DNA from 4 places in the Streptomyces roseirectus genome. Region 3 is predicted to be linked to each of the others. Evidence: riboswitches for the same ligand, from Rfam matches in the RefSeq annotation. Region 3 holds a riboswitch; each other region holds the start of a gene.
The links. Region 3 has a riboswitch for cyclic di-AMP ahead of IAG44_RS09995 (M23 family metallopeptidase). Riboswitches for the same ligand answer to the same signal wherever they lie in the genome.

Region 1 (7,378 bases), 3.3 Mb from region 3:
GGGTACGGGGACGTACGGACGACGCCTCTTAAGGGACGCCCCTTAGGGGGTTCAGCCCCCTAGGGTCAGCCCTTGCTGTGCTTAATGGTTCGCAGAGCGAAACCGCGGGAACGCGGAGCGGCCGGCGTAGACCGCCGCGTCGTCCAGGATCTCCTCGATGCGCAGGAGCTGGTTGTACTTGGCGACGCGCTCGGAGCGGGCCGGGGCGCCGGTCTTGATCTGGCCGCAGTTGGTGGCGACGGCGAGGTCGGCGATGGTGACGTCCTCGGTCTCGCCGGAGCGGTGGGACATCATGCACTTGAAGCCGTTGCGCTGGGCCAGCTCGACGGCGTCCAGCGTCTCGGTCAGCGAGCCGATCTGGTTCACCTTCACGAGCAGGGCGTTGGCCGTGCCCTCCTCGATGCCACGGGCCAGGCGCTCGGGGTTGGTGACGAAGAGGTCGTCGCCGACGATCTGGACCTTGTCGCCCAGCTTGTCGGTGAGGACCTTCCAGCCGGCCCAGTCGTCCTCGAACAGCGGGTCCTCGATGGAGACCAGCGGGTAGGAGGCGACCAGGTCCTCGTAGTACTCGGTCATCTCGGCGGCCGAGCGGGACTTGCCCTCGAACTCGTACGCGCCGTCCTTGTAGAACTCGGACGCGGCGACGTCGAGCGCGAGCGCGATCTGCTCGCCGGGGACGTACCCGGCCTGCTTGATGGCCTCGAGGATGAGGTCGAGCGCGGCACGGTTGGAGTCGAGGTTCGGCGCGAAGCCGCCCTCGTCGCCGAGACCGGTGGACAGGCCCTTGGTCTTCAGGACCTTCTTGAGGGTGTGGTAGACCTCGGTGCCCCAGCGCAGGGCCTCGGAGAAGGACTCGGCGCCGATCGGCGCGATCATGAACTCCTGGATGTCCACGTTGGAGTCGGCGTGCGAGCCGCCGTTCAGGATGTTCATCATCGGCACCGGCAGGAGGTGCGCGTTCGGGCCGCCGAGGTAGCGGAAGAGCGGCAGGTCGGACGCCTCGGAGGCGGCGTGCGCGACGGCCAGGGAGACGCCGAGGATGGCGTTCGCGCCGAGCGAGCCCTTGTTGTCGGTGGCGTCCAGGTCGAACATCGCCTGGTCGATCAGCCGCTGCTCGGTCGCGTCGTAGCCGACCAGCTCCGGGCCGATCTGCTCGATGACGGCGAGGACGGCCTTCTCGACGCCCTTGCCCTGGTAGCGGTTCGGGTCACCGTCGCGCAGCTCGATGGCCTCGAAGGCACCGGTGGAGGCGCCGGACGGGACGGCGGCACGACCGGTGCTGCCGTCGTCGAGGCCGACCTCGACCTCGACCGTGGGGTTGCCTCGGGAGTCCAGGATTTCCCGGGCTACGACGACGTCGATGGACGGCACGAGCATCTCCTTCTTGGATGTGACGCTGGTTGTGCGGGGCCGCTGGGGCCTTGCGACTAGAGCCTAACCGGCCCGGGGGCTTCGGCCAGCCGACCGACCGCCCCATGGGACAGAACCGACCGTACCCATTGTTCCAAGACGGAACAAAGAGGGGGTGGCGAGAAGGCGAACAGCGGGCGCGGCGCTGGGCACGAAAAAACCTGCCCCGGTGCGTAACGGGGGAGCACGCACCGGGGCAGGCGACAGGGGGCCCGCTTACTTCAGGTGAAGCTGCTGGCCGGGGTAGATCAGGTTCGCGTCCTGGATGATGTCCTTGTTCAGCTGGAACAGCTTCTGCCAGCCGCCCGCGACCTTGTGCTTCGCCGCGATGGAGCTGAGGGTGTCACCCTTGACGACCTTGTACTCGCCGTCGCCCTTCTTGACCTTCTTGCCGGTCGGCGTGGTGACGGTCTTGGAGGACGTCGACTTCGGGGCGCTCTGCTTGGGCGCGGCCTGACGCTCGGTGGAGCGGGAGGAGCTGGGCGTCTCCGTCCGGCTGCTCGAACCGCTGGACGAGGACGAACCGCCACCGCTGTAGCTCGCGCCCGACAGACCCACGCCACAGCTCGGCCAGGCACCCTTGCCCTGCGAGGCGAGGACCTTCTCGGCCACCGCTATCTGCTGCGACTTGCTGGCCCGGTCGGCGCTCGACGCGTACGCCGTGCCGCCGTACGCGGCCCAGGTCGACGGCGAGAACTGGAGCCCGCCGTAGTACCCGTTGCCGGTGTTGATGGACCAGTTGCCGCCGGACTCGCACTGCGCGACGGCGTCCCACTCGGAGGCGGTCGCGGCGGAGGCGTTGCCGGCCGCCATCAGCGGGGCGGCGACGGCGACACCGGTGACACCGGCGAGCGCGACGGCACGAGTGGCCTTGGACGGACGACGGTGCTTGCCCTTGCCGGAAAACAGCATGCTTCGATCCCCTCACCGACGCCTGCGAGGTGAGCTGTCGGGTTAGGGCCGGTTGAGTTGCCCTGCCGCACCTGATGTGCGACTTCACCCCAAGCCGGTTCCGGTGGCCCCAACCACCGTCCCCAGCACTTACCTTGGGTCCCCCGCTCCTGCCTACGGCGCTTGACGCGACGACTGTTCCCGGACGGCCGCTGGCAGGATTCGGCGTTGCGGCAGCCGGGGCTCGGGTTGCCGAGCGGCCTCGACCGTAGACATGCCCCGAGCCGATTTTCAAAGACGATCAGGGCTTCTGAGACTCATCCCACACTTTCGCCAAAACGGACATTCAGCGCGAAGCCGGGCGCTGAACTGCCGTGTTTCCGCCCGCTTTTACGCCTTTGCCGCCCGCCGCCTCAGTTCCCGAGAGACAGCGTCTGACCGGGGACGATGTCGCTCGGGTCGACCCCGATGACCCCCTTGTTCGCGGCGTAGAGGGCGCGCCATCCGCCGTCAAGCGCAAGGGAGTCGGCGATGGAGGTGAGCGTGTCCCCGACCCGGACGGTGTACGTCGTCGGCTCGTCCCCGCTCGCCCCGCGGTGCTTTCCGGTCCCGATCGAGAGCGGAGACGCCCCCGAGACCGCCTCATCGGACGCGCCGGCCCCGGTGTCCACGAGGCTCCAAGAACCGGCGCTCTGCACGGGGTTGTCCTCGGTCGCCGGAGCTGTGGGTGCGCTGTCCGGTACCTGTGGAGCGTTCGGCGCGGCATTCCCGGACGTGTCGGACTTGTCGCCCCCCGCGGAGTCCCCCGGCACCTCCCCGGTCGGCCGTCCGGACGACGCGTCGGGGTCGACGGGCGCGGGAGAGGGGGACGGGGACGTCGACGGCGTGGGCGTCGCCGGGGTCTTCGGCGCCGCGGGGTCGGTCGTCCCGGACTGCCCCGAACTCCCCGTCGCGCCGGACCCCTTGGACGAGTCCGACGTACCGGACGAGCCGGACGAGCCGGAGGTACCGGACGAGTCGGGCGTGCTGGGTGACGGCGTGGGCGTGGGGGTGTCCAGCGCGACCGAGCCGTTCTCCTTCGTCAGGCCGGTCGTGAGGGCGCAGACGGGCCAGGCGCCGGGGCCCTGGTCGGCGAGGACCTTCTGGGCGATCGTCATCTGCTCGGCGCGGCTCGCGAGGTCGGGGCGCTCGGCGTACTGGAGGCCGCCGTACTTCTGCCAGTCGTCCAGCGTGAGGTGCAGGCCGCCGAACTTGCCCGACCCGGTGTTCTCGCTCCAGTCGCCGTCCGTCTCGCAGCCCGCGACCTTGTCCCAGACGGCCGATCCGTCGGCGGCGCTCGCCCCGCTCGCGCCGAGCAGCGGGATCGCGATCGCGGTGCCGGTCACTCCTGCGGCGACGAGGAGAGCCGGGGCCTGACGAGGGCGACGGTGACGGCCGTTCCCGGAGAGCATGCGGGCGCCTTTCTCACGACGGTGGGGGCGGGAGTGGCGTGGGGGCCGCTCCGGCTTGTGAACGTATCGGCATACGATCGCTTGTCACAAGTTCATGCCGCGCGGATCACGTGAAGATCACAGAGTTGAGGGCGTGTCATGTTTGCCGGGACGGCCGGTCCGACGGCCGGTCTGACAGCCGCTCTGACGGCCCGTCGGGCGTGCGGGGCGTGAAGGTCACCGGCAACGTCCGCAGCCCGCGCATGATGAGGCCGCCGCGCCATCTCAACTCGTCCACGGGCACGCCCAGTTGAAGGTCCGGCAGGCGGGTGAGCAGGGTCGCGAGCGCCGTCTGGCCCTCCAGGCGGGCCAGCGGGGCGCCCAGGCAGTAGTGGATGCCGTGGCCGTAGCCGAGGTGCTGGTTGTCGCGCCGTCCGAGGTCGAGGGTGTCGGGGTGCTCGAAGCGGGCGGGGTCGCGGTCGGCGGCGGCGAGGACGACGAGGACCGGGTCGCCGGGGGCGATGTCCTGGCCGCCGAGGGTGAGCGGGCCGGTCGCGAACCGCCAGGTCGCCAGCTCCACCGGGCCGTCGTAGCGCAGCAGTTCCTCGACGCCGGTCTCCAGGAGGCCGCGCTCGCCCGCCGCCAGGGACTTCTGGAGGCGGTCACGCTGGTCGGGGTGGGTCAGGAGGGCGAGGGTGCCGTTGCCGATGAGGTTGACGGTCGTCTCGAAACCGGCGAACAGGAGGATGAACGCCATCGCCGCGGCCTCGTTCTCCGTCAGGTGCTCGCCGTGGTCCGAGGCGCGGATCAGGCCGGAGATGAGGTCGTCGCCGAGGTCGCCGCGCTTGCGGTGGATCAGGTCGAGGAGGTAGGCGCGCATCTTCTTGACGGAGCGGGCGACGCCTCCCCTCGGGCCGCCGCCGTGTCGGATCATCATGCCGGCCCAGTCGCGGAAGTCGTCCTGGTCCTCGCGGGGGACGCCGAGGAGGTCGCAGATGGCGTGGATGGGGAGGGGGAAGGCGAAGTCGTGGATGAGGTCGGCCTCGCCGGTCGCCGCGAACCTGTCGATCAGGTCGTTCGTCAACCCCTGGACGCGGGGGGCGAATTCGGCGACGCGGCGCGGGGTGAACGCCTTGCTGACCAGGCGGCGCAGGCGGGTGTGGTCCGGCGGGTCGATGTTCAGCAGGTGCGTCATCAGCTCCGCCTTGCGCTCGCCGGGGATGCCGGTCCTGCCCCGCGCGTGCTCCGGTCCGTCGTGGTGCGCCGGGTTCTTCGAGAGGCGGGCGTCCGCGAGGGCCTGCTTGGCGTCCGTGTAGCGGGTGACCAGCCATGCCTCGACGCCGCTCGGGAGGGTGGTGCGGTGCACGGGGGCGTGCTCGCGCAGCCAGGCGTACGCCGGGTAGGGGTCGGTGGCGAACTCCCAGGTGAAGAGGGTGGGGGCGGGGGTGGTGTCGCTGCTGGTCACTCCTCGACGGTATCCCGGTCGCCACGCAGGGTCTCGGCACGGGCGCGGGCGAAGGCGTCGCCCCGGGCGGCGGCCTCCTCGTACGCCGCCAGCGCCTCCGCCGTCCGCCCCCGCCGCTCCAGGACGACGCCGAGGTGGGCGAGGTCCTGGGGGTCGGTGCTACGGCGGAAGTGCCGTTCGGCGTCGTCGAGGGTCTGCGGGGCGGCGGCGAGGTCGTCGCGGATGCGGACGGCTCTGTCGTCGCCGTCGTGGATCGCGCGCTCCAGGTAGGGGTGGGCGGTCTCGGGCTCGCCGCGCAGGAGGTGGTAGACGGCGAGGCCGCGGGCGAGGGGGGTCTCCTGGTCGAGGCGGGCGTAGTACTGGGTGGCCCGGGAGGCGTCGGCGAGCCTCTGGTCGAGGTCGCCCTGGCGGTGGCGGGCGTCCCTGTCTCCCGCGTCGGCGGCTGTGCGGAGGGCCTGTTCCGCGAGGGCGAGGTGGGCTTCGGCGAGGAGGCGGGAGGCCGTGCGGGCGTAGGGCTTCTCGGCGGCCGTGCGGAGATAGGGGAGGGCCTGGTCGGGGGCGCCCCGGGTGAGGAGGAGCCGGCCGACCTGTTCCGCGAGGTGCGGCAGGCCGGCGTCCACGGCCTTGCGGTACCAGTGCAGCGCGGTGTCCTGGTCGCCGTCCGCCTCCTTGACGATGCCCATCATGTGCATGGCGTGCGGGTCGCCGGCTTCGGCGAGGGGGGTGAAACGGGCGCGGGCGGTGCTGAGGACGGTGTGCCGGGGGTCGTCGGCGGTGGCCGCCAGGACGGTGAGCCAGATGTCCATCGGCACCGGGGCGGAGGGGTCCCGCAGGGTGTCGGCGACGAGGGAGCCGTACGGGCGGACGGTGCCGGCCTTGCCCTTCAGGAGGAGGCCGGTGGTGTCGTCGTGCAGGGGGGTCGTCAGCTCGGCGACGGCTTTCCGCAGGGTCTCGTCGGAGTGGGGGTACCGGCCGCCGCGGTCGTAGTACGGGTACACCCGGTACAGCAGGCTCAGCGGGATGTCGCCGTGCAGGCCGCACCGGACGAGGTCGGCGACCGCGAGCAGCAACGTCTGGGCGGGGCTCCTTCTGCTGCGGGAACCGGCCGCGCGGTGCATCGTCCTCGCGAACAGGGGGGCGACGGCCAGGTACTGCGCGACGCCCGTCTCGCCCCGCCACTCCAGGGCCTCGACGAGCCTCGGGTCCCCGCTGTCGCCGGCCCGCCGGAGTTCCGGCTCGCTCCATACCGTGCTGAGGCGTTCCACCCTCGCCAGCGCGAGGACTCTGTGCGCCAAGGTGTCCGCGGCGTCCATGTGGGCCTCGTACACGGCGTCGCTCATCGTCCCGACGACCGGGACTCTGGCCCTGTTCAGCTCCGCCAACAGGCTTGTGTCCAGGTCGTGTCGGGTCAGGTGGGCGTCCAAGTCGTCCAGCCACAGGGCGTGGTGGCCGGGGCGGGATGCCAGGAGCGCGGGGAGCGTCCGCAGGTCCGTGCCCGGCCTCGGGGCGTACACCCTTGTCTCCGGCGGGAGTTCGGTCTGGAGGGCGGTCCACGCGGTTCTCGTCTTCCCCGCGAACTGGCGTCCCGTGATCACCAGCAGGCCGTCCTCCTCGAACCAGCCCTCCACACTCTCGTCGATGTCCCTCTCCACGTACTCCGTCAGCCTCGGCCACTCCTTGAGGCGCAGCGCCGCGCGGACTCCCATCGCCAGGGGGTCCGCGTCTCCTAGCGTGGGCCAGGTGTGGGGGGCGGGGTGGGGGGTGATGGGGTGGTTGATGTAGACGTCGCCTGTCACCGCGCCGGTTACGGGGGCGGTGAAGGTGGACGCGCTGAAGTCGAGGTAGTCGTGGGTGGGGTGGGGGGTGTTGGCGCGGGGGTTGGGGGTCGGGGTGGGGGTGGGGGTGTCGGAGGGGGGGTCGGCCGCGTGGGGGCGGGGGGTGAGGGGGTGGTCGGGGGCGGGGCTGGGGGTGTTGGACGGGGGCTCGGCCGCGCGGGCGCCAGAGGTGAGGGGGCGGTCGGGGGCGAGGCTGGGGGTGTTGGACGGGGGCTCGGCCGCGCGGGCGCCAGAGGTGAGGGGGCGGTCGGGGGCGAGGGCGGGGATGTTGGACCGGGGCTCGTCCGCGCGGGGACGGGAGGACGGGGCGTGATCGGGGGCAGAGGCAGGGGCGTTGGACGAGGGCT
Region 2 (7,378 bases), 1.3 Mb from region 3:
CTCCGTCAGTTGGGCCAGCAGGCTGCGCGCCGAGGAGAGGCGCGCGGTGATCGTCTCCTTGTGGCGCCGGAGTTCGGCCCGGCGTGCGGACAGGGAGGCCAGCTCCACGCGGGCGGCGCCGCGCAGCCGCTCGACCTCGCCGAGCTGCTGGCGCACGCGCGAGACGGCGGCGGACTGGCGGTCCCCCGCGCGTTCGGCGAAGGCGGCACCGTCGAGGTAGCGGTCGGGATCGCCGGACAGGGCGAGCCGTACGGCGGGGTCGAGGGCGCCGTCGCGGTACTGGGCGGCGGCGAGCGCGCCCAGCGCGTCGCGCTCGGTGTTGAGCCGGGCCTCCTGGCGCGCGGCCTCGTCCCGCAGGGAGTCGAGTCGGCGCTCGGCGGAACGGGCCTTCTCCCGCGCGCCGTTGTACTGCTCGGTGGCTACCTCGGCCTCCCGGTACAGCTTGTCCACCTTCGCCTTCACCTGGGCCGCCGTCGGCGCCGGCTCGGCGTGTCCGGTCCCGTCGAAGGCCGTCGCGGTCGCCGCGCCCGCGAGGGCGAGGGTCGCCGCGGTGCGGGCGGTGTGCGCGACGGTCGCGCGCTGACGGGGCTTGCGGTGCGCTGCCACGTTGGACCTGCACGTCCTTTCCGTATGACCGCCCTGCGCGCCGGGGCCCGTCGGAGTGGGGAGAGCGGGACGGGGCGGGCGCGTCCGGCGGCGCCCCGCACAGGGGGAGCGCGGCGCCGCCGGACCTTCTCGGCGGTGGTGTCCGACTGCCGCCCCTGGCCTGGGCGGCGGTGGGGAGCCGGGCACCTGGGGCAGGACGCTAGGCCGCGACGTGACGTTTGGGTAACGCGATGTGCGGAAGTGACGTCAGAGAGTTTTCCGGTGACCGTATGTGCATACCGGTCCTGCCTTCGAGGGCGGGTCGGGTCGCCGTGTTGACCGAAGCGGGCGTTCCGGCCCGCCACGCGGGCGCGGGTGCTACGGGGGCGGCTGCCGGTACGCGCGCGGGCGCTGATTAGGCTCCGGACCCATGGACGTACTCATCCATTTCTTCGTCGGCCTGCACATCATCGGGATCGCCGCGCTGCTCGGCGGGTTCCTCACCCAGCTGAAGGCGATGGGGCAGGGCACCGCCCGCTTCGTTCCCGGCATGCTGCACGGTGCCGCGACGATGCTGGTCACCGGCGTGATCCTGGTCGGCCTCAACCAGGCCGACGACCAGCACGTCGACAACGTCAAGATCGGCGTCAAGCTGGCGCTGCTGGTCGTCATTCTCGGGCTGACGTATGTGAAAAGGGACGACGAGAAGGTCGAGAAACCCCTTTTCGGGCTCGTCGGTCTGCTGACCGTCGTCAACATCTTCATCGCGGTGCTCTGGACCTGATACCACCGACGCCCTCCTGGGGGAAAGGGCGCCTGGTGACACGTGTTCAGGCCGGGCGCACCACGCTGTGGATTTCCGAGGTGCCCGCGAAATGGATGGATTCCTCGCAGATGTACGCGCCGGGGCGCGGTGCGTGGATCATCCGGCCCTCGCCGATGTAGATGCCGACGTGGGTGATGGCGTCGTGGAAGAAGATCAGGTCACCGGGGCGGGCGTCCGGCAGGCGGATCGGGGTGCCCGCTGTGACCTGGCCGAACGTGGTGCGCGGCAGGGCGACACCGGCGGATTTCCAGGCGGTCTGGGTGAGCCCCGGGCCGTCGAAGGAGCCTGGGCCCGCAGCGCCGAGGACGACAGGTTTGCCGAGCTGTTCCCGGGCGAACGCGAGGGCCCTTTCCGCCTCGGCGGATATCGGGGCGGATTCCTTCGGCCGGTGCGTGGCTTTCGGTTGTCCGGCCGTGTGGAACGACAGGAGGGCCTGGGCTTTGCTCAGCTTTCCCTGGACGGCCGCTTTCGCGTACTTGAGGTCGCTCTCGGGGTCGGTCTCGAATTCGGTGCCGGAAGCAGAATCGAAGTCGGTGTCGAATTCGGGAGCGGCTTCCGGGATGACTTCGGGAACGATATCGGGAACGGCTTCGGGAAAGGCTTCGAGAATGCTCGACGTCATGCCCGGCGTGTAACTCGCCAGACGCTCAGGGACGTCCTCGTGCCCCCTCGGCGCGCCCGCGCGGGTCTGCGGGGCGGCGGTGAAGTCGTCGGCCGCGAAGTCGTGCGCGACGGACGGCGGGAACGCCGGAAGCGGTGGCAGGGCGGGCGGCGGCGGGAGCAGCGGCTCCTGGGCGCGGTAGCGGGCCGAGGCGTCCAGGAAGGTCTTCGCGCGCTTGGTCTCCTTCTCCTTGGCGGCGATGTCCTTCCTCGACCCCGTCTGGCTGTAGAAGGCGTCGAGTTTGCGCTCGACGTCCTCCAGGCTCGGTCTGCCGTCGTCCGTGGGCGGGGCGGCCTCGGCGGCGGGCTGGGAGAGCATCGCCATGGACGTGAGGGCGGCCGTGGCGAGAGCGGGGGTGCTGATGCCTGACGCGCGCATGCCCATCCAGCGGAGCTTGCGATGATGCGACGCCAAAGGAGGCGACTCCTTCCTTGTACCGCCTACCGGGTTAGCTGTCGGGTTCGGGCGGGGATGGTGCTGCGGAAGGTTGCCCTACGGCCTTCCCCGGCGGAGGTCGGCCGATTCACCCCAAGTCTCTCGGTGGGTCCCCGGCTCCGGCTGCCTCGCGCACGGGGGCGGGCCGGACTCGGCGGAGGCCGCGCGCCCGGCGACGTTCGCCGGTGGGGGACAGGCGGCCTTGACCAAAACGGTAGCCAACTCGTGTGGCTTCTGTGAAGGTTGGCGGGCGATATGCCCGATACGTTTTTGTGACCTCTGTCGAAGTCCCCGCAGGTCATCACGGGTTGTGATAGGGGCTATCCGGAAGGTGAGCGTGGAGATTGCCGGGGACCCGGTCCGGTTGTCAGTGGCGGCCTCTAGACTCGGAGAGCGATGAGCAGCCTCTTTGACGACAGCTTCCTGGCCGACCTCCAAGCCCCCCGCGGGCACGGCGAGGAACCCCCTCCGCCGCCGGAGGACGAGCAGACCCCGGAGGCGATTCCGGACGACCTGTTCGGCGGGAAGTTCGACCTGCCGCCGGAGCGGGACGCCCACTACCGCGACGGCGCGCCCCGCCCGGTGCTGGACCCTGCGGCGCTCGTCCACGGGCTGAACGACAACCAGAGCGCGGCGGTGGTCCACGCCGGCTCCCCCCTGCTCATCGTCGCCGGCGCCGGCTCCGGCAAGACCCGCGTCCTGACCCACCGCATCGCGTACCTGCTCGCCGCGCGGAACGTCCACCCGGGCCAGATCCTCGCGATCACCTTCACCAACAAGGCCGCCGGCGAGATGAAGGAGCGCGTCGAACAACTCGTCGGCCCGCGCGCGAACGCGATGTGGGTCATGACGTTCCACAGCGCGTGCGTGCGCATCCTGCGCCGCGAGTCCAAGAAGCTCGGCTTCACCTCGTCCTTCTCGATCTACGACGCCGCCGACTCCAAGCGCCTGATGGCCCTCGTCTGCCGCGACCTGGACCTCGACCCCAAGCGCTTCCCGCCCAAGTCCTTCAGCGCCAAGATCAGCAACCTCAAGAACGAGCTGATCGACGAGGAGGACTTCGCAGCCCGAGCGGCCGACGGATTCGAGAAGACCCTCGCCCAGGCGTACGCGCTCTACCAGTCGCGCCTGCGCGAGGCCAACGCCCTCGACTTCGACGACCTCATCATGACGACGGTCAACCTCCTGCGCGCCTTCCCGGACGTCGCCGAGCACTACCGCCGCCGCTTCCGCCACGTGATGGTCGACGAGTACCAGGACACCAACCACGCCCAGTACGCCCTCGTCCGGGAACTCGTCGGCGGCACTGGTCGTTCCGAGGACACACCGCCCGCCGAGCACGACCTCCCGCCCGCCGAACTCTGCGTCGTGGGCGACGCCGACCAGTCCATCTACGCCTTCCGGGGCGCGACGATCCGCAACATCCTCCAGTTCGAGGAGGACTACCCGAACGCGACGACGATCCTGCTGGAGCAGAACTACCGCTCCACGCAGACGATCCTCTCCGCGGCCAACGCGGTCATCGAGCGCAACGAGTCCCGCAGACCCAAGAACCTGTGGACCAACGCCGGCGCGGGCGCCCGCATCACCGGCTACGTCGCCGACACCGAGCACGACGAGGCCCAGTTCGTCGCCGACGAGATAGACCGCCTCACCGACGCGGGCGACGCCAAGGCGGGCGACGTCGCGGTCTTCTACCGCACCAACGCCCAGTCCCGTGTCTTCGAAGAGGTCTTCATCCGCGTCGGCCTGCCCTACAAGGTCGTCGGCGGCGTCCGCTTCTACGAGCGCAAGGAGGTCAGGGACGTCCTGGCCTACCTCCGCGTCCTCGCCAACCCCGAGGACTCGGTCCCCCTGCGCCGCATCCTCAACGTCCCCAAGCGGGGCATCGGCGAGCGCGCCGAGGCGATGATCGACGCCCTCTCGCAGCGCGAGAAGATCAGCTTCCCGCAGGCCCTCAGGCGCGTCGACGAGGCGTACGGCATGGCCGCCCGCTCCGCCAACGCCGTCAAGCGGTTCAACGAGCTGATGGACGACCTCCGGACGATCGTCGAGTCCGGCGCGGGCCCCGCCACCGTCCTCGAAGCCATACTCGAACGCACCGGCTACCTCGCCGAGTTGCAGAACTCCACCGACCCCCAGGACGAGACCCGCATCGAGAACCTTCAGGAACTCGCCTCCGTGGCCCTGGAGTTCGAGCAGGAGACCGGCGAGTCCGGCGAGGCGGAACAGCCGCGCGGCCTCGCCGACTTCCTGGAACGCGTCGCCCTGGTCGCCGACTCCGACCAGATCCCCGACGAGGACGAGGACGGCTCGGGCGTCATCACCCTGATGACCCTCCACACCGCCAAGGGCCTGGAGTTCCCCGTCGTCTTCCTCACCGGCATGGAGGACGGCGTCTTCCCGCACATGCGCGCCCTCGGCCAGGTCAAGGAACTGGAGGAGGAACGCCGCCTCGCCTACGTCGGCATCACCCGCGCCCGCGAACGCCTCTACCTCACCCGCTCCACCCTGCGCAGCGCCTGGGGCCAGCCCTCGTACAACCCGCCCTCCCGATTCCTGGAGGAGATCCCGGGGACCCATGTCGACTGGAAGCGCACGGGCGCGCCCGCCGCGCCGCCGCCGAGCGTGACGTCCTCGTTCTCGACGTCCCGGTCCTCCGCGAAGGGCGCCTCCGGGTTCGCCACGCGGCGGGGCGCGCAGGAGAAGCCGGCGATCGCGCTGGCCGTCGGGGACCGGGTGACGCACGACCAGTTCGGGCTCGGCACCGTCGTCGCCGTGGGCGGCGCGGGGGCCAAGGCCGAGGCGACGATCGACTTCGGCGAGGGGAAGCCGAAGCGGCTGCTGCTGCGGTACGCGCCGGTCGAGAAGCTCTGAGCCGAGCGGGCTCCGACGAGAACGGGCCCCTGTTTCTCGACAGGGGCCCGCTCTGCGGAAATCGACGCCGGGGAAGTCGACGCCAGGAGTTGACGCCGTCTACGTCGGGTCGAGGCCGTGGCTGCGCAGCCATGCCAGAGGGTCGATCGACGAACCGCCGTTGGGCCGGACCTCCGCGTGCAGGTGCGGCCCCGTGGAGTTGCCGGAGTTGCCGGAGTACGCGATCGGATCGCCGGCCTTGACCTTCGTGCCCGAGGCGACGCGGTAGCTGGAGAGGTGGCAGTACCAGGTCTCCGTGCCGTCCTTCGCCGTCACGATCATCATGTTGCCGTACGCGCTGTTCCACTGCGTGCGGACGACGCCGTCGGTCATGGCCATCACGGTGGTGCCGTAGGCGACGGGGAAGTCGATGCCCGTGTGCATGGACATCCAGTTGACGCCGGACTGGCCGTAGTAGGCGCTCAGACCGTGCTGCGCCACCGGGAGGGCGTACTTGGGGCGCAGCCGCTCCAGCCGGGCCGCCTCCGCGGCGGCCTTCTTCTTCTCGGCCTCCTGCTGCGCCTTGAGGTCGATGCGCTCCTGCGTACGGCTCGCGCGGTCGGCGAAGGCGTCGGCCTCCGCGCTCAGGCTCGCGAGCTGGCTGTCCAGCTTGTTGTTCGCGGTGGACGGCTTGACCGACTTCGTCTCCGCCGCGGAGGCGGTGGTCTCCTGGCCGTCGTCGCTGAACGTGCCGACCGAGGCCGCGGCGATGCCGGCGACGCTCATCACGCACGCCGACGGGACGGCGACGGTCAGCAGCGCGGAGCGCTTCGCGGGGGGCTTGCGGCGGGCGGCGCGGTTCGCCGCGCGGCCACCGGGGCGGGGGGCGGGGGCGCCGGGGTGAGCCTGGGGGGCGTCCGGGTGGGGCGCGTCCGAGTACGGGGCCTCGGTGTAGGACGCCTCGGTGTACGGCGTGGTCTCCTCCTGGTCGTCCAGGAGGAAGGGCAGCTCGCCGGTGTCGTGCGGTTCGCCGGTTGTGTCGTCAACGTCCGGCGTGCTCGCGGAGTTCCACTCCGTCGCGTCGTACGCGCCCGTGTCGAAACCCTGGCTGCCCCACTCCCACTGCTGGGTCTGGTCGGCGGTCCCGCCCGTCTGTTCAGGGGGGAGCCAGGTCCGCGTGTCCCACTCGCCGCTGCCGTCGGGCGCCGGGGTCTGGGTGGGGATCGCCGACAACTGCTGGTAGTCGGCCTGCCAGCCGGTCGTGTCGTACGCGCCCGTGTCGTAGGCGGCGTGGTGCTGGGCCGCGTACGGGTCGTAGTTCAGGGTCTGGTGACCGCCGGTCTGCCAGGCGCCGGTGTCGTGAGCTCCGGTCGCGTAGGTGCCGGTGTCGTAGCCGCTGTAGGGCGAGGGGGTGGCGAAGTCGTCGTACGGGGCCTCCTGGGTGCCGTACGACGCCGTGTGCGCCGGGTCGGCGTCGGAAGCCGGGGCCGGGGTGGTCAGGGTCCCCGACGGGTGACGATCGTTCACCAACTTCTCTTTCGCCTCGACAACAGGGGCTGCCAGAGCAGTGCGGTGACTGTACCCGGCGGTATGCGGGCACGACAATCTTCGTCAGGTTTCCCCCTTGCGGGAAACGGGCATTCGGCCCTGTTTCGGGGAACGGCGGGCGCGGGTTTGGTGATGTGTTCGACAGTTGTTCGAAGTTCGGGGGCTGTCGGACAGGGGGTGGACAGGGGTCGGTGCTGGTCCGGCGGGTTTTCGGGCGGGTTCCCGAGCGGTGTCTCAGGCGACCGTCAAGCCGTTTCTCCGCGTGTCGGACGCCGAGTCCGGGTGGCCGTCCACGTCGAGCGCGTCGCGTATGCCCGCCGCGACGGCCGGGTGCACCGGCAGTGCGAGGTGGCCGATGCCGGTGACCCTGACGTTCCGCACGCGCAGGTCGGGGTGGTCGACACACGCCGTCTCCGGCGGGTCCATCACGTGGTCGAGGTCGCTCCAGAAACTCACGAAGCGCGTAC
Region 3 (7,378 bases):
CCTGCATCTCGTCGACGACGTCGATGTCGAGGATCCGCTCCTCGAACGAGTCGTCGGGCGGTGGGGTCTTCGTGCTGCGGCGGGCCATCGCTGCCGGCTCCTCTTTTCTGGTCGCTTACCTGCGGGGCGCTCAAGTCGGTGCCGAGCGGGCCGGGTTGCCCCTGCCCCGGTAGCCCGGACCCCGGGAAGGGGCCGGACTTGCTCGTACGTACGGTGGTGAAGGGTCTGACGTCGACCATTGTGGACCGTGGCACTGACAACCCGGGCCAAGGCCCGGTGTCACGGGCCCGGCCGGGCGAGCGCGGGCCGTTCCCCCACGGCCGCCCGCAGGTTACGCGATCCGCTCTCGGCGTACGCGCGCCGGGAACTTCGCCGACCGTCCGCGCGCTTGCATACAGTGACAGGACCGGCAGGAAAGTCCGCGGTTCGACGACCGCGTCCGCCATCGAAGGGACGTACATGCCCATGGGTCACACGGCCACAGCCCAGGCAGGCTCCGGGGGCCTGACAGCGACCGAGCACCGCCTGGCCAACGGCCTGCGCGTGGTGCTCTCCGAGGACCATCTGACCCCCGTCGCGGCGGTGTGCCTCTGGTACGACGTCGGCTCGCGCCACGAGGTCAAGGGGCGCACCGGACTGGCTCACCTTTTCGAGCACCTGATGTTCCAGGGCTCCGCCCAGGTCAAGGGCAACGGCCACTTCGAACTGGTCCAGGGCGCCGGCGGCTCCCTCAACGGCACCACCAGCTTCGAGCGCACCAACTACTTCGAGACCATGCCCGCGCACCAGCTGGAGCTCGCCCTCTGGCTGGAGGCCGACCGGATGGGCTCCCTGCTGGCCGCCCTGGACGACGAGTCCATGGAGAACCAGCGCGACGTCGTCAAGAACGAGCGCCGCCAGCGCTACGACAACGTCCCCTACGGGACCGCGTTCGAGAAGCTGACCGCCCTCGTCTACCCGGACGGCCACCCCTACCACCACACGCCCATCGGCTCGATGGCCGACCTGGACGCGGCGACCCTGGAGGACGCGCGCGCGTTCTTCCGCACGTACTACGCGCCGAACAACGCCGTCCTGTCGGTCGTCGGCGACATCGACCCGCAGCAGACGCTCGCCTGGGTCGAGAAGTACTTCGGCTCCATCCCCGCGCACGACGGCAAGCCCGAACCGCGCGACGGCTCCCTGCCGGACGTCATCGGTGAGGAACTGCGCGAGGTCGTCGTCGAGGAGGTCCCGGCGCGCGCCCTGATGGCCGCCTACCGGCTCCCCGAGGACGGCACGCGCGCGGGGGACGCGGCCGACCTGGCGCTCACCGTCCTGGGCGGCGGCGAGTCCTCCCGCCTCTACAACCGCCTCGTACGGCGCGACCGGACGGCCGTCGCCGCCGGGTTCGGCCTGCTGCGGCTGGCCGGCGCGCCCTCCCTGGGCTGGCTGGACGTCAAGACGTCCGGGGACGTCGAGGTGCCCGTCATCGAGGCCGCCATCGACGAGGAGCTGGCCCGGTTCGCCGCCGAGGGACCCACCGCCGAGGAGATGGAGCGCGCGCAGGCGCAGCTGGAGCGCGAGTGGCTGGACCGGCTCGGCACGGTCGCGGGCCGCGCGGACGAACTGTGCCGCTTCGCCGTCCTGTTCGGCGACGCGCAGCTCGCCCTCACGGCCGTCCAGCGTGTGCTGGAGATCACCCCGGAGGAGGTCCAGGAGGTCGCCAAGGCCCGCCTGCGGCCCGACAACCGCGCGGTGCTCGTCTACGAGCCCAAGCACCCGGACGACGCCGAGGACGCCGACGTCCCCGGGGACCCCGCGCGCGAAGCGACCGTAGAGGCTGCCGACGACAACGAGGAGACGGGCAAGTGACCGAGCTCGCCACGATGGACTTCCACCCGCAGCCCCAGGCGGGCGAGGCCAAGCCGTGGGCGTTCCCCGCGCCCGAGCGCGCCGCCCTCGCCAACGGTCTGACCGTCCTGCGCTGCCACCGCCCCGGCCAGCAGGTCGTCGCCGTCGAGATCCTGCTCGACGCGCCCCTGGAGGCCGAGCCGACCGGCCTGGACGGTGTCGCCACGATCATGGCGCGGGCCTTCTCCGAGGGCACCGACCGGCACTCCGCCGAGGAGTACGCGGCCGAGCTGGAGCGCGCGGGCGCCACGCTCGACGCGCACGCCGACCACCCCGGCGTCCGCCTCAGCCTGGAGGTCCCGGCCTCCCGGCTCGCCAAGGGGCTCGGGCTGCTCGCCGACGCCCTGCGCGCGCCCGCGTTCGCCGAGGGCGAGGTCGAACGGCTGGTGCGCAACCGCCTCGACGAGATCCCCCACGAACTCGCCAACCCGTCCCGGCGGGCCGCCAAGGAGCTCTCCAAGGCGCTGTTCCCGGCGACCGCGCGCATGTCGCGCCCGCGCCAGGGCACCGAGGACACCGTCGAGAAGATCGACGCCGCCGCCGTCCGCGCCTTCTACGACCGGCACGTGCGCCCCGCCACGGCCACCGCGGTCGTCGTCGGCGACCTGGACGGCGTCGACCTCGACGCGCTGCTCGGCGAGACCCTGGGCGCCTGGACGGGTACCCCGGCGCAGCCCCGGCCCGTCCCGCCGATCACCGCCGACGACACCGGGCGCGTCGTCATCGTCGACCGGCCCGGCGCCGTCCAGACGCAGCTGCTGATCGGGCGCGTGGGCGCCGACCGGCACGACCGCGTGTGGGCCGCCCAGGTGCTCGGCACGTACTGCCTCGGCGGCACCCTGACGTCCCGTCTGGACGCCGTCCTGCGCGAGGAGAAGGGCTACACCTACGGCGTGCGCGCCTTCGGCCAGGTCCTGCGCTCCGCCCCCGACGGCACCGGCGCGTCCATGCTCGCCATCAGCGGCTCCGTGGACACGCCCAACACCGGGCCCGCCCTCGCGGACCTGTGGACCGTCCTGCGCACGCTCGCCGCCGAGGGCCTGACGGACGCCGAGCGCGACTTCGCCGTCCAGAACCTCGTCGGGGTGGCGCCGCTCAAGTACGAGACCGCCGCGGCCGTCGCCGGGACCCTCGCCGACCAGGTCGAGCAGCACCTGCCCGACGACTTCCAGGCGACCCTGTACCGCAGGCTCGCCGCCACCGGGACCGTCGAGGCCACCGCCGCCGTCGTCAACGCCTTCCCGGTCGACCGCCTGGTGACCGTCCTGGTCGGCGACGCGAAGGAGATCCGCGAGCCGGTCGAGGCCCTGGGGATCGGGCCGGTGCAGGTGGTGACGGCGGAGTAGCCGGCCGGCGTACGCGCGGGTGCGACCGTTCGGGCACGCGCGTGTGGGACCACTGCCGTGCGCGCCCTGGGCCGCCGTCCGGAGACATCTCCGGGCGGCGGCTCCGTCGTACCGGCCCGCGCGCGTGCGCCGAACCTTCCCCCCGCCCTGCCTCGTTCGCCTGTTCGCACATCGACACCCTGCCCGGAAACGTTCCTCGGGGATGACCGTTTTCGCCCGGAGGGTGCACCTCTGCCCTGTGGTCTGCGCTACAAAAACCGCTGTGCGTTTGGGAATCGGCGGTGTGCCCCTCTAGCGTCGTCCGGGCTGTTCGTCGGGCAGTGCGCCGCACACCGCGGCACCGGACAGCGATCGCCGAGTCCCCGCACGGCGCGAGCCAGGGGAGCCGGGGACCCACAGTCCCTGGGGTGAATCGGGCGCGTGCGCCCGTAGGAGACCTTCCTGCTCCGAACCCGTCAGCTAACCCGGTAGGCGAGAGGGAAGGAAAGGACGAACTCGACCTCATGGCGTTCACCTGCGCCACCGGGAAGCGCCGCAAGGCGACCCGGATCCAGCGCACGACGGCCCGCGCGGCCGGCATAGCGGCGCTGACGACGTCGGCACTGGCGGCCGGCTCTCCCCCCGAACCGACGGCCGCGAACGCCATGACGCTCGCGGACGACACGGTCACCATGCGCCTCGACGTCACCGAGCAGGCCGCCGACCGCGCGGACGCGCAGCAGCACGCCGTCCAGCAGGCGGCCGTACGCGCGCAGGCGCAGGCTCTGCGCGCCCAGGCAGCCGAGGACGCGAGGGCGGCTCGCGCGGCCGAGGCACGCGCCGCGCGCGAGGCGGAACGGGCCCGGCTCAACGCGTTCGTCGCGCCGATCACCGGCTCCTACGTCTCCACCGGCTACCGCAGCGGCGGCTCCCTGTGGTCCTCCGGCAGCCACACGGGCATCGACTTCCACGCCGCCACCGGCACCCCGGTGCACGCCGTGGGCCTCGGCACCGTCGTCGAGGCGGGCTGGGGCGGCGCCTACGGCAACCAGGTCGTCGTCCGGATGCACGACGGGACGTACACCCAGTACGGCCACCTGTCGGCGATCTCCGTGGCGGTGGGCCAGACGGTCACCCCCGGCGAACTGATCGGCTACTCGGGCGCGACCGGCAACGTGACGGGCCCGCACCTGCACTTCGAGGCGCGCACGACGGCGGAGTACGGCTCCGACATCGACCCGGTCGCCTATCTGCGCGCGCACGGCGTCGACGTCTGACCTCTGCGCGAGATCGTCCAGCCCCGGCTCCTCCAGCCGGGGCTTTCGGCGTTTCGCACGCTCTCCTGTCCAAAAAATATCCCTGGATTCCGGCTCGCCATCGGAAATTCCCGCTCATTGCAATAGAGTCACGGAACACACGTCGATCGGCGCGTTCGGCGGCGTTTCACGGGGATTAAGGCGGAGGTCGGTCATGCGTATTCCGGCGCACTCGGTGTGCACGGCCATCCGGGACGACATCGTCGCGGGTGTCTACGAGCGTGGCAGCCGCCTCACCGAGGAACTTCTCGCGCGCCGGTATGGCGTCAGCCGCGTCCCGGTCCGTGAGGCGCTGCGCACGCTGGAGGCCGAGGGGTTCGTCGTGACACGGCGCCACGCGGGCGCGTGCGTGGCCGAGCCGACCGAGCAGGAGGCCGCCGACCTGCTGGAGATGCGCCTGCTGCTGGAGCCGCTGGGCGCCGCCCGTGCCGCGCAGCGGCGCACGGAGGCCCACCTGAAGGTGCTGCGCGGACTCGTCAGGCTGGGCCAGGAGCGCGCCAGGAGGGGCAACAGCGAGGATCTACGTTCCCTGGGCGGCTGGTTCCACGAGACGCTGGCCCAGGCGTGCGGAAGCCATGCCCTGACCTCGACGTTGACCCAGCTGCGCCACAAGATCGCCTGGATGTACGCCGTGGAGCCGCCGGCCAGCCCTGTCGACTCCTGGACCGAGCACGGAGCGATCGTGGACGCCGTCGCGCGCGGGGACGCCGAGCGCGCGCGGGCGGTCACCGCGCTGCACACCGAGCGCTCCACGGCCGCGCACCGGCTGCGCTTCGCCGGCGCCGACCGTGTGAGGACTTCGCAACACGCCGTAAACATGTCCGGCCTGCGGCATTAACACGGGCGCCGTATACAAAGAAGAGATATTCGGCGGAGGTGTATTTCCGCTGCCCTTTTCCCGGGTGCGCCGTGAATTCCCCGGCGTACGCCCTCCGCATGTGTTCACGCGGCCCTAATCCTGCGCGGGGCAATTCATTCCCGGGTTCCCGGAAAACGGCGGAGCCGCGCCGCCCGGTGGGGCGGCGCGGCTCACGCGCGCGTGGAGCGCCGGTTCAGACGGTCTCGGGAAGCTCGTCGAGACCTTCGGAGACCAGCTTGGCCAGCCGGTCGAGGGCCGCGTCGGCGCCCTCGGCGTCGGCGGTCAGCACGACCTCCTCGCCGCCCTGGGCGCCGAGGCCGAGGACGGCCAGCATGGACGCCGCGTTGACGGGGCTGCCGCCCGCCTTGGCGATTGTGACCGGGACGCCTGTGGCCGTGGCGGCTCGGACGAAGAGGGAGGCGGGGCGGGCGTGAAGGCCCTCCGCCCAGCCGATGGTGACGCGGCGCTCAGCCATGTGATGCTGCCCTTCGGTGTTCAGGGTTGTCTAGACCATTTTTCCACACGTGAAGCGTCCCCGGAGCAGGCGCGACGGCCCCTCCGAGGCGGCTTGTCCGGACCGCGGCCTCGGTCCGGCTCGTGCCGTCTTCCGTCCCCCAGACTGCCTCGCGCCGTTGTCGGACGCGAGCCGTACCCTGGGCCCCATGCAGAGCGCGCAGGAGCGGCACGAGTACCCCGCCCACTGGGAAGCCGACGTGGTGCTGCGCGACGGCGGTACCGCGCGCGTGCGGCCCATCACCGCCGACGACGCCGAGCGCCTGGTCAGCTTCTACGAGCAGGTGTCGGACGAGTCGAAGTACTACCGCTTCTTCGCGCCCTACCCGCGCCTGTCCGCGAAGGACGTCCACCGCTTCACGCACCACGACTTCGTGGACCGGGTGGGACTCGCCGCCACCGTCGGAGGCGAGTTCATCGCCACCGTACGCTATGACCGCATCGGCCCCGACGGCCTGCCCGCCACCGGCCCCGCCGACGAGGCGGAGGTCGCCTTCCTCGTCCAGGACGCCCACCAGGGCCGCGGCGTCGCCTCCGCCCTCCTGGAACACATCGCCGCCGTCGCGCGCGAGCGGGGGATCCGCCGCTTCGCCGCCGAGGTCCTGCCTGCCAACTCCCGGATGATCAAGGTCTTCACCGACGCCGGCTACACCCAGAAACGCAGCTTCGAGGACGGCGTCGTCCGCCTGGAGTTCGGCCTCGAACCCACCGAACGCTCCCTCGCCGTCCAGCGCGCCCGCGAACAGCGCGCCGAGGCCCACTCCGTACGCCGGCTGCTCGCCCCCGGATCCGTCGCCGTCGTCGGCGCCGGACGCGCCCCCGGAGGCGTCGGCCGCGCGGTCCTCGCCAACCTCCGCGCGGCAGGCTTCACGGGCACCCTGCACGCCGTCAACAAGGCGCTCCCGGACGGCGTCAAGGAGCTCGACGGCGTCCCGGCCCACCGCTTCGTGCGCGACATCGCGGGCCCCGTCGACCTCGCGGTCGTCGCCGTCCCCGCCGACGCCGTGCCCGGGGTCGTCGCCGAGTGCGGGGAACACGGCGTCCAGGGGCTGGTCGTCGTCTCCGCCGGGTACGCCGAGAGCGGCCCCGACGGGCGCGAGCGCCAGCGCGAACTCGTCCGCCTCGCACGCGCGTACGGGATGCGCATCATCGGCCCCAACGCCTTCGGGATCATCAACACCGCGCCCGGCGTACGGCTCAACGCCTCCCTCGCGCCCGAGGTGCCCCGCCCCGGCCGCATCGGGCTGTTCGCCCAGTCCGGCGCGATCGGCGTCGCCCTGCTCTCCCGGCTGCACCGCCGGGGCGGCGGCGTCACCGGCGTCACCGGGGTGTCGACGTTCGTCTCCTCCGGCAACCGCGCGGACGTCTCCGGCAACGACGTCCTCCAGTACTGGTACGACGACCCGGACACCGACGTCGTCCTCATGTACCTGGAGTCCATAGGAAACCCCCGCAAGTTCACCCGCCTCGCC
Region 4 (7,378 bases), 940 kb from region 3:
GCCAATGGCTTGTCCACAGGCGTTGCCGGTTGGGCCCGCCACCCCCGATGATGTTCCTGTCTGGTCGTACCTGTTCGTATGTGTTTAATCTGCTTTTCGATCGTGTGAGGGTCTGATGCTGGAAACCGCTGAGAACGGGCGTACGTGGGTCCTGTCGGGCCCCACGAGCAGTTACGCCCTCCACCTCACCGAGCGCGGCGAACTGCTGCACCTGCACTGGGGACCGGTGATCGCCCTGGCCGACGCCGAGGCCCTGGCCGCGATCCCGCTCCCGCACTGCTCGTCGTTCGAGTCCCCGCTGGACGGGCGCGAGGAGTACCCGGTCGAGGGCGGCCCCCGCTTCACGCGCCCCGCGCTCTCCGTGCGCACGCCCGCGCGCCGGGGCACCGAGTGGGCTTTCGAGTCGTACGACGCGCAGGGTGACGAACTGCGGATCACGTTCCGCGACGGCGGACTGACCGTCGCCCTGCACTACCGCATGCGCGGGGACGTCGTCGAGCGCTGGGCGGTCCTCGGCAACGACGGCGCCGAGCCTCTGGAGCTGCTGCGCGCCGACTCCGCGACCTGGACGCTCCCGCACCGCGAGGGCTGGCGCCTGTCCCAGCTGCACGGCCGCTGGGCGGCGGAGTCCCGCCTCACGCAGACGCGCCTGACCTACGGCGAGAAGGTCATCGGCAGCCGGCGCGGCCACACCGGGCACCCGCACCTGCCCTGGGTCGCCCTCGACACCGACGCGACCGAGGAGACCGGCGAGGTCTTCACCGCCGCCCTCGGCTGGTCCGGCTCCTGGCGGATCGCCGTCGCCCAGCTTCCCGACGCGCGCGTGCAGATCACCGGCGGCGCCGGACACGACGAGTCGGGCCTCCTGCTCCTCGCCGACGGCGACTCCTTCACGACGCCCGTCTTCGCGGCCCTGTGGTCCGCCGGCGGCTTCGGCGGCGCCAGCCGCGCCTGGCACGCCTACCAGCGCGAGCACGTGATCCCGGACGCCGGGCAGGACCGCCCGGTGCTGTTCAACTCCTGGGAGGCGACCAACTTCGACATCTCCGAGGAGCAGCAGCTCGTCCTCGCGCGCAAGGCGGCCGACATCGGCGTCGAGCTGTTCGTCGTCGACGACGGCTGGTTCGGCGCGCGCACCAGCGACCGTGCGGGCCTCGGTGACTGGGCGCCCAACCCCGACCGCTTCCCGCAGGGCCTCAAGCCCCTCGCGGACCAGGTGCACGGCCTCGGCATGCAGTTCGGCATCTGGGTCGAGCCCGAGATGGTCAACCCGGACAGCGACCTCTACCGCGCCCACCCCGACTGGGTGCAGTTCCAGGAGGGCCGCACGCGCACGGAGTCCCGCAACCAGCTGATGCTCAACCTCGCGCGCGAGGACGTCCAGGAGTACCTGTGGGAGCAGTTGGACGGCCTGCTGTCCAGCGCCCCGATCGACTACGTGAAGTGGGACTTCAACCGCTGCTTCACCGACGCGGGCTGGCCCGGCGACCCCTACCCGCAGCGCCTGTGGGTCGACCACGTGCGCGCGCTGTACGCCCTGCTCGACCGGCTGCGCGCGGCGCACCCCGGCGTCGCCTTCGAGTCCTGCTCGGGCGGCGGCGGCCGGATCGACCTCGGCATCCTCAGCCGCACGGACCAGGTGTGGACCTCCGACAACACCGACCCGCTGGACCGGCTCGCCATCCAGCACGGCTTCAGCCAGATCCATCCCGCGCGCGTGATGGCCGCCTGGGTCACCGACAGCCCCAACACCCAGCTGAACAACCGGGTCAGCTCGCTGAAGTTCCGGTTCGTCAGCTCCTTCGCCGGGGTGCTCGGCGTCGGCGGCGACCTCTCCGAGTGGACCGACGCGGAACTCGCCGAGGCGCGCGAGTGGGTGGAGCTCTACAAGGAGATCCGGCCCGTCGTCCAGCAGGGCGACCTGTACCGGCTCAGGGCGCCGCAGGGCGGGCTGAGCGCCGTGCAGTACGTGCGCGGGGACGAGACGGTCGTCCTCGCCTGGCTCCAGGCGCAGCACTACGGGGAGCCGGTGCCGGCGGTGCGGCTGCGGGGGCTCGACGCGACGGCGTCGTACGAATGCCTCGAAACGGGCGAAATTCATCGGGGTGCGGTGCTGCTGCATCACGGATTGCGGACCGGACTGAGTGGTGACCTGGACGCGGGAGTATTCCGACTGCGCCGCATCTGAGCTTTCTGTCCGTATTCGCAGATTTCATTCCGGCTCGCTCCGGGATAAGGAAAGCCCTACATCGGACGTGTGACCAGGGTCATATTCCTGGCCCTGGGTCACGCGTCATGTTCACGTAATAGGGGCGCTTTTCAAGGGAGATTGGGCATGCGGGCCGGTTGTGTCCGCACGCGGGGTGACCGGGAAAGCCCACGGCGCGTCAACGCGCGGAGAATTCACAGGCGGATTCTGCTTGTGATCGCGTGTCCGCGTCGCCTACGTTCACCAGCAATCCGGGCGGACGCCGAATCCTGCCACCGCCCGGGGCCGCACCCGACCACAGGAAACGGCAGGAGCGGGGGACCCACAGGAATCACCGCCTGTTCCGGTCTCCGGAAGAGGCTAGGGGTAAAGCCGCACCTCGCTGCGGCCGGGCATCTCCTGCTCGCACCCGACAGCTCACCTCGCAGGCGCAGGAGAGGAATTCCATGTCCGCCAGGGGTAAGCACCGCCGCCCTAAGCCGCCCCGTTTCTCCCGTTCGCTGGCCGCCGCCGGAACCGGTGGCGCGGCGCTCGCGATACCGCTCATCGGGGCCACCGGGGCGCACGCGCAGACGGCGTCCTCCGCGAACACCTCCGCGGCCGCCGCGTCGGTCGCGTCCGTCGGCGACCAGGCCGCCCGGAGCGTGCCGGCCGCGCGGACCGCTACGCCGGCCAGTGCGGCGTCCGCGACGTCGACTCCGTCGGGCACCCGCAAGACGTCCGTCTACACCGTCCGGTCCGGCGACTACCTGTCGAAGATCGCCCAGGAGCAGAACGTCCGAGGGGGCTGGCAGCGGCTCTACGAGGACAACCGGGAGGCCGTCGGCTCCGACCCGTCGCTGATCCATCCCGGGCTGCGGCTGTCGCTCGGCGCGAAGGCGGCGCGTGGCGGCTCCGGGAGCACGGAGAGCGGTTCGCAGTCCTCGTCCGGCTCATCCGGGTCGTCGGGCTCTTCGGGGTCGCAGTCCTCGCAGCGGTCGTCCCAGAAGTCGGACAGCTCGCGGGACTCGCAGGCGTCGACGCGGTCCTCTTCCCGCGGCTCTTCGTCCGGCAGCTCCTCCTCGGGCGGCTCCTCGAAGGGGTCCGGTGGGAGTGTGTCGTCCTCCGGGTTCGCGCTGCCGGTCAAGGGCGCGGTCGTCGGGACCGGGTACCGCGTCTCGGGCAGCATGTGGTCCAGCGGCTATCACACGGGCGTCGACTTCGTCGTGCCGACCGGCACCGCCCTGCGGGCCGTCGGCGCCGGGACGGTCGTCTCGGCCGGCTGGGCCGGGGCGTACGGCAACCAGGTCGTCATCCGGCTCGCGGACGGCTACTACGCGCAGTACGCGCACATGTCGTCGATCACCGTCTCGGTCGGCGAGACCGTCAGCGCGGGCGAGGTGATCGGCTACTCGGGCTCCACGGGCAACGTGACCGGGCCGCACCTGCACTTCGAGATGCGGACCACCGCGAACTACGGCTCGGACATCGACCCGCTGGCGTTCCTCCGCTCGCACGGCGTCTCCGTCTGACACCTCGCCTCACCTGAGACTCCGCCTCATCTGACACGCCTCCGAAGGCCGGACCCCGATCCCCGGGTCCGGCCTTCGGGGCGTTCCGGGTGCCTTCAGGGGGCGCGCGGATGTCGGATTCTGCGCGTTCATGATCGTTTCATTGCGGTCGTGTGGCAGGAGGGCCGGAAGCGTCGACAGCCGGAAGAGGGCGGGGAGACAGTGATCTCCGCCCCCTCCCGCAAGCTCCTTCCCTGGAGGTCCCGTGTCCGGCGCCCACCGACGCACCGTCATCAAGGGCGCCGCCGTCGCGGCCGCCGCCACCTCGGTCTCCTGGGCCCGGTCCCGCCCGGCCGCCGCGACCTCCGGCGCCCGCACCGAACTGCGCTGGCTGGAAGGCGCCCCCGACGCCCACGCGGGCGCCACCTGGGGCGTGCCGTGGGCGCGCGGCACCCGCCACCCGGAGCAGCCGCTCGGACTGACCACCGTCGACGGCACCGACGTCCCCGTCCGGACCTGGCCCACCGCCTACCGGCCCGACGGCTCGGTGAAGCGGACGGCCCACGCGATCGCCCCGGACGCCCCGAAGGCCGACCGCTACCTGCTCGGTACCCGGCACTACGCGGACAGCGCCAAACAGGTCCGCATCTCGGCCACCGCCAACCGGCGCTTCTTCCACTACCTCACCGGCGACGAGCGCACCGGTGACCTGCTGCGCGAACTCGCCGACGTGGAACGGACGTTCCTCGCCGTCGACCCGCAGCGCAAGGTCCGCACCGACGGCTACCTCCCCGGTGACCGGCACGCCCCCAAGGCGGAACAGGCGCGCGCGAAACTGGTCAACTCCCTGCGGACGATCGCCGCCCAGCCTCACGGCTTCTTCACCGGAACCGGTCTGCTCGACGCGGACACCGGGAAGTTCGCGGTCACGTCGAGCACCGCCGTCAACGTGTCGCATCACCGCGAAGGATTTCTTCACCGGCAACGACACCTACTTCCCCTCCGGCGACTGCTCCCGAGTCACGGTTTCCCCGCCCCAAGTCCTGCGCACGGTAAGGGAGATCCCCTGGATCTCCACCAACTCCTCGGCGATCGGATACCGACGTGAAATCAGGCAAGAACTCCGGCATGAATTCCGGTGTGAGACGGCTTCTGCTCGCGGCCTGTGGCAGCCTGCTGATCCTCGCGCCCACCCCGGCTCTCGGGTACGGGACCTCCGCCGCCGGAACGGTCCGCCCCGACGACCGGCGCCTCGCCTTCGAGGGGCACTGGAGCCGTGACGGCGAGGCCGCCGTGACCGTCAACTCCGGTTCCCGGCTGCGGTTCCGCTTCACCGGGACCACCGTGCACGCCCTCTTCGACGTCGGCTCGGTCACCGTTCCCGCGCAGGTGTACGTCTCCGTCGACGGCGGGCCCCGGCAGCGGCACGCGATCGACCGGACGGACCTTGCGATCACCGCGCGCGGGCACGGTCCGCACACCGTCGAGCTGTCGGTGAAGGACGTGTTCTCGCGGGCGAACCGCTGGGTGCCGCCGCTGGCGACGGGGGTGACGCTGACGGGGCTCAAGGGGCGGATCGTCCCTCAACGGCCGTTGCCCGAGCGGCGGTTCGTCTTCTACGGCGACTCCATCACCCAAGGCGTCAACGCCCTGTGCGGCGACAACTCCACCTCCGACTGCGCCGACGCCACGGCCGCCTATCCGACGCTGGTCGCCGACGCGCTGCACGCGCGGCTCACGCAGGTCGGGTTCGGGCGGCAGGGGGTGATCCAGACCGGGAACGGGGGAGTGCCCGACGCCGGGGCCGCGTACGGGTGGAACTACGCGGGCTCACCGGCGAGTTCGGACCGGCGGGCCGATGTCGTCGTCGTCAACCAAGGGGCGAACGACGTGGCGTACGGGGGCGAGGAGTTCCGGGCCGCCTATCGCGCCTACCTGATCCGGCTGCGGCAAGCCGCCCCGCATGCCCGCGTGTTGGCGATGCGTCCGCTCAACGGGGCCCATGCGGCGGACGTTTCGGCGGTGGTCGCCGAACTCGCCGATCCGCGTATCGAGTTCGTGGACACGACGGGGTGGGTGTCTGCCGAGGCCGGGGACCTCAATGACGCCGTCCATCCCAATGTGCGGGGGCATCGCAAGGTGGCCCAGCGGCTGATCGGCCTGATGTCCGGGAGGGCTTGATCGGTGAGTGGTGTGAGTGGATCCTCGCGGGGACAGTTGATCACCGCGTGCCGAACATCGAAGGAGCATCTTGCCGTGACGACCACGCGTAGAGCGTTCGGAGCCCTTGCCGCGGGCGCCGCACTGGCGGCCCTCGCCCCCACTGCCCAAGCGACTGCCGCCCCGCGGAGGGGCCGGCTTCTCGCCCATGACGACTTCTGCCATGGGCTCGGCAAGTGGGCCGTCGAGCTGGAGAAGGGCGGGACCGTCAGCGCCTCCCGGGGTGTCCTGGAGGTCGATGTGCCCGCCGGGGCGACGGTCTGGTTCCGGCAGTCGCTCCAGGGGCCGTACGTCATCGAGTACACGGCGACGCCGGTGCGGGCGGGCGGGGTCAACGACCGGGTCTCCGACCTCAACAACTTCTGGAACGCCGTCGACGTGCGCTCCCCGGACGACCTCTTCGCGACCGCGCGCGGGGGAGCACTCGCGGAGTACGACTACCTGAAGACCTACTACTCCGGGTACGGCGCGAACTACAACACCACGACCCGGCTGCGCCGGTACGTCGGCGAGGCGGGGGTGCGGCCGCTGATCTACGACTACACCGAGCCGCTGCTCGTCGCGAACGAGCCGAACCGGGTGCGGATCGTCTCCGACGGGTCGACGGTGCGGTGGTGGGACAACGGGCGGCTCGTCTTCGACTACGCCGACCCCGCGCCGTACACCGCCGGGCACTTCGCGTTCCGCACGACCTGGAGCCACTTCCGGATCGAGGGGTTCCGGGTGTGGTCGCTACACCACGGACGCCGTTGAGGCACGGGCTTATTCCCGGATTGGTCAAGTCTTTAAAGGTGGCTTATCTCACCGTCCGTCAACCCTTTCTTACGGTCGCGTAGGTCACATTCGAAGGTGAATCATGGGCTGCTGTGGCAGACGATTCGAAGAGTGACAGCAAGACAGTGATGATCGGGTCGTACGTGGCGGTGGGGGACAGCTTCACCGAAGGCGTCGGCGACCCCGGCCCCGACGGGGCGTTCGTCGGCTGGGCCGACCGGTTCGCGGTACTCCTCGCGGACCGGCGGCCCGAGGGCGACTTCTCGTACACGAACCTCGCGGTGCGGGGGAAGCTGCTCGACCAAGTGGTGGCCGACCAGCTTCCGCAGGCCGTGGCACTCGCGCCCGACCTGGTGTCGCTGTGCGCGGGCGGCAACGACATCCTGCGGCCCGGCACCGACCCCGACGAGGTCGCGGAACGGTTCGAGCTCGCCGTCGCGCAGCTCGCGTCGGTGGCGGGCACGGTGATGGTGACGACCGGGTTCGACACCCGGCAGATGCCGGTCCTCAAACACCTCCGCGGCAAGATCGCGACGTACAACGGGCATGTCCGCGCCATCGCCGACCGGTACGGGTGTCCCGTCCTCGACCTCTGGTCCCTGCGCTCCGTCCAGGACCGGCGGGCCTGGGACGACGACCGCCTCCACCTCTCGCCCGAGGGCCACACCCGCGTCGCGCTCCGCGC

Region 1: linked by a shared signal. The riboswitch ahead of IAG44_RS24500 (LysM peptidoglycan-binding domain-containing protein) and the one ahead of IAG44_RS09995 (M23 family metallopeptidase) in region 3 are both predicted to bind cyclic di-AMP.
Region 2: linked by a shared signal. The riboswitch ahead of IAG44_RS15425 (C40 family peptidase) and the one ahead of IAG44_RS09995 (M23 family metallopeptidase) in region 3 are both predicted to bind cyclic di-AMP.
Region 4: linked by a shared signal. The riboswitch ahead of IAG44_RS06150 (LysM peptidoglycan-binding domain-containing M23 family metallopeptidase) and the one ahead of IAG44_RS09995 (M23 family metallopeptidase) in region 3 are both predicted to bind cyclic di-AMP.

Annotation. Positions count from the first base shown of each region.
Region 1 is NZ_CP060828.1:5,738,849-5,746,226, reverse strand. It holds gene eno (phosphopyruvate hydratase) at 82-1,377, opposite strand; gene IAG44_RS24500 (LysM peptidoglycan-binding domain-containing protein) at 1,627-2,322, opposite strand; cyclic di-AMP (ydaO/yuaA leader) riboswitch at 2,327-2,493, opposite strand; gene IAG44_RS24495 (LysM peptidoglycan-binding domain-containing protein) at 2,715-3,752, opposite strand; gene IAG44_RS24490 (cytochrome P450 family protein) at 3,889-5,196, opposite strand; gene IAG44_RS44330 (hypothetical protein) at 5,193-7,378, opposite strand, start outside.
Region 2 is NZ_CP060828.1:3,713,375-3,720,752, reverse strand. It holds gene IAG44_RS15435 (C40 family peptidase) at 1-606, opposite strand, end outside; gene IAG44_RS15430 (hypothetical protein) at 1,016-1,369, shown strand; gene IAG44_RS15425 (C40 family peptidase) at 1,416-2,486, opposite strand; cyclic di-AMP (ydaO/yuaA leader) riboswitch at 2,495-2,642, opposite strand; gene pcrA (DNA helicase PcrA) at 2,904-5,384, shown strand; gene IAG44_RS15415 (M23 family metallopeptidase) at 5,484-6,890, opposite strand; gene IAG44_RS15410 (esterase/lipase family protein) at 7,146-7,378, opposite strand, start outside.
Region 3 is NZ_CP060828.1:2,448,559-2,455,936, reverse strand. It holds gene IAG44_RS10010 (DNA gyrase/topoisomerase IV subunit A) at 1-88, opposite strand, end outside; gene IAG44_RS10005 (M16 family metallopeptidase) at 460-1,854, shown strand; gene IAG44_RS10000 (M16 family metallopeptidase) at 1,851-3,239, shown strand; cyclic di-AMP (ydaO/yuaA leader) riboswitch at 3,582-3,728, shown strand; gene IAG44_RS09995 (M23 family metallopeptidase) at 3,743-4,495, shown strand; gene IAG44_RS09990 (GntR family transcriptional regulator) at 4,689-5,372, shown strand; gene IAG44_RS09985 (HPr family phosphocarrier protein) at 5,587-5,868, opposite strand; gene IAG44_RS09980 (bifunctional acetate--CoA ligase family protein/GNAT family N-acetyltransferase) at 6,056-7,378, shown strand, end outside.
Region 4 is NZ_CP060828.1:1,512,307-1,519,684, reverse strand. It holds gene IAG44_RS06155 (alpha-galactosidase) at 116-2,188, shown strand; cyclic di-AMP (ydaO/yuaA leader) riboswitch at 2,483-2,653, shown strand; gene IAG44_RS06150 (LysM peptidoglycan-binding domain-containing M23 family metallopeptidase) at 2,656-3,720, shown strand; gene IAG44_RS06145 (exo-rhamnogalacturonan lyase family protein) at 3,965-4,807, shown strand; gene IAG44_RS06140 (GDSL-type esterase/lipase family protein) at 4,840-5,880, shown strand; gene IAG44_RS06135 (DUF6250 domain-containing protein) at 5,956-6,672, shown strand; gene IAG44_RS06130 (SGNH/GDSL hydrolase family protein) at 6,822-7,378, shown strand, end outside.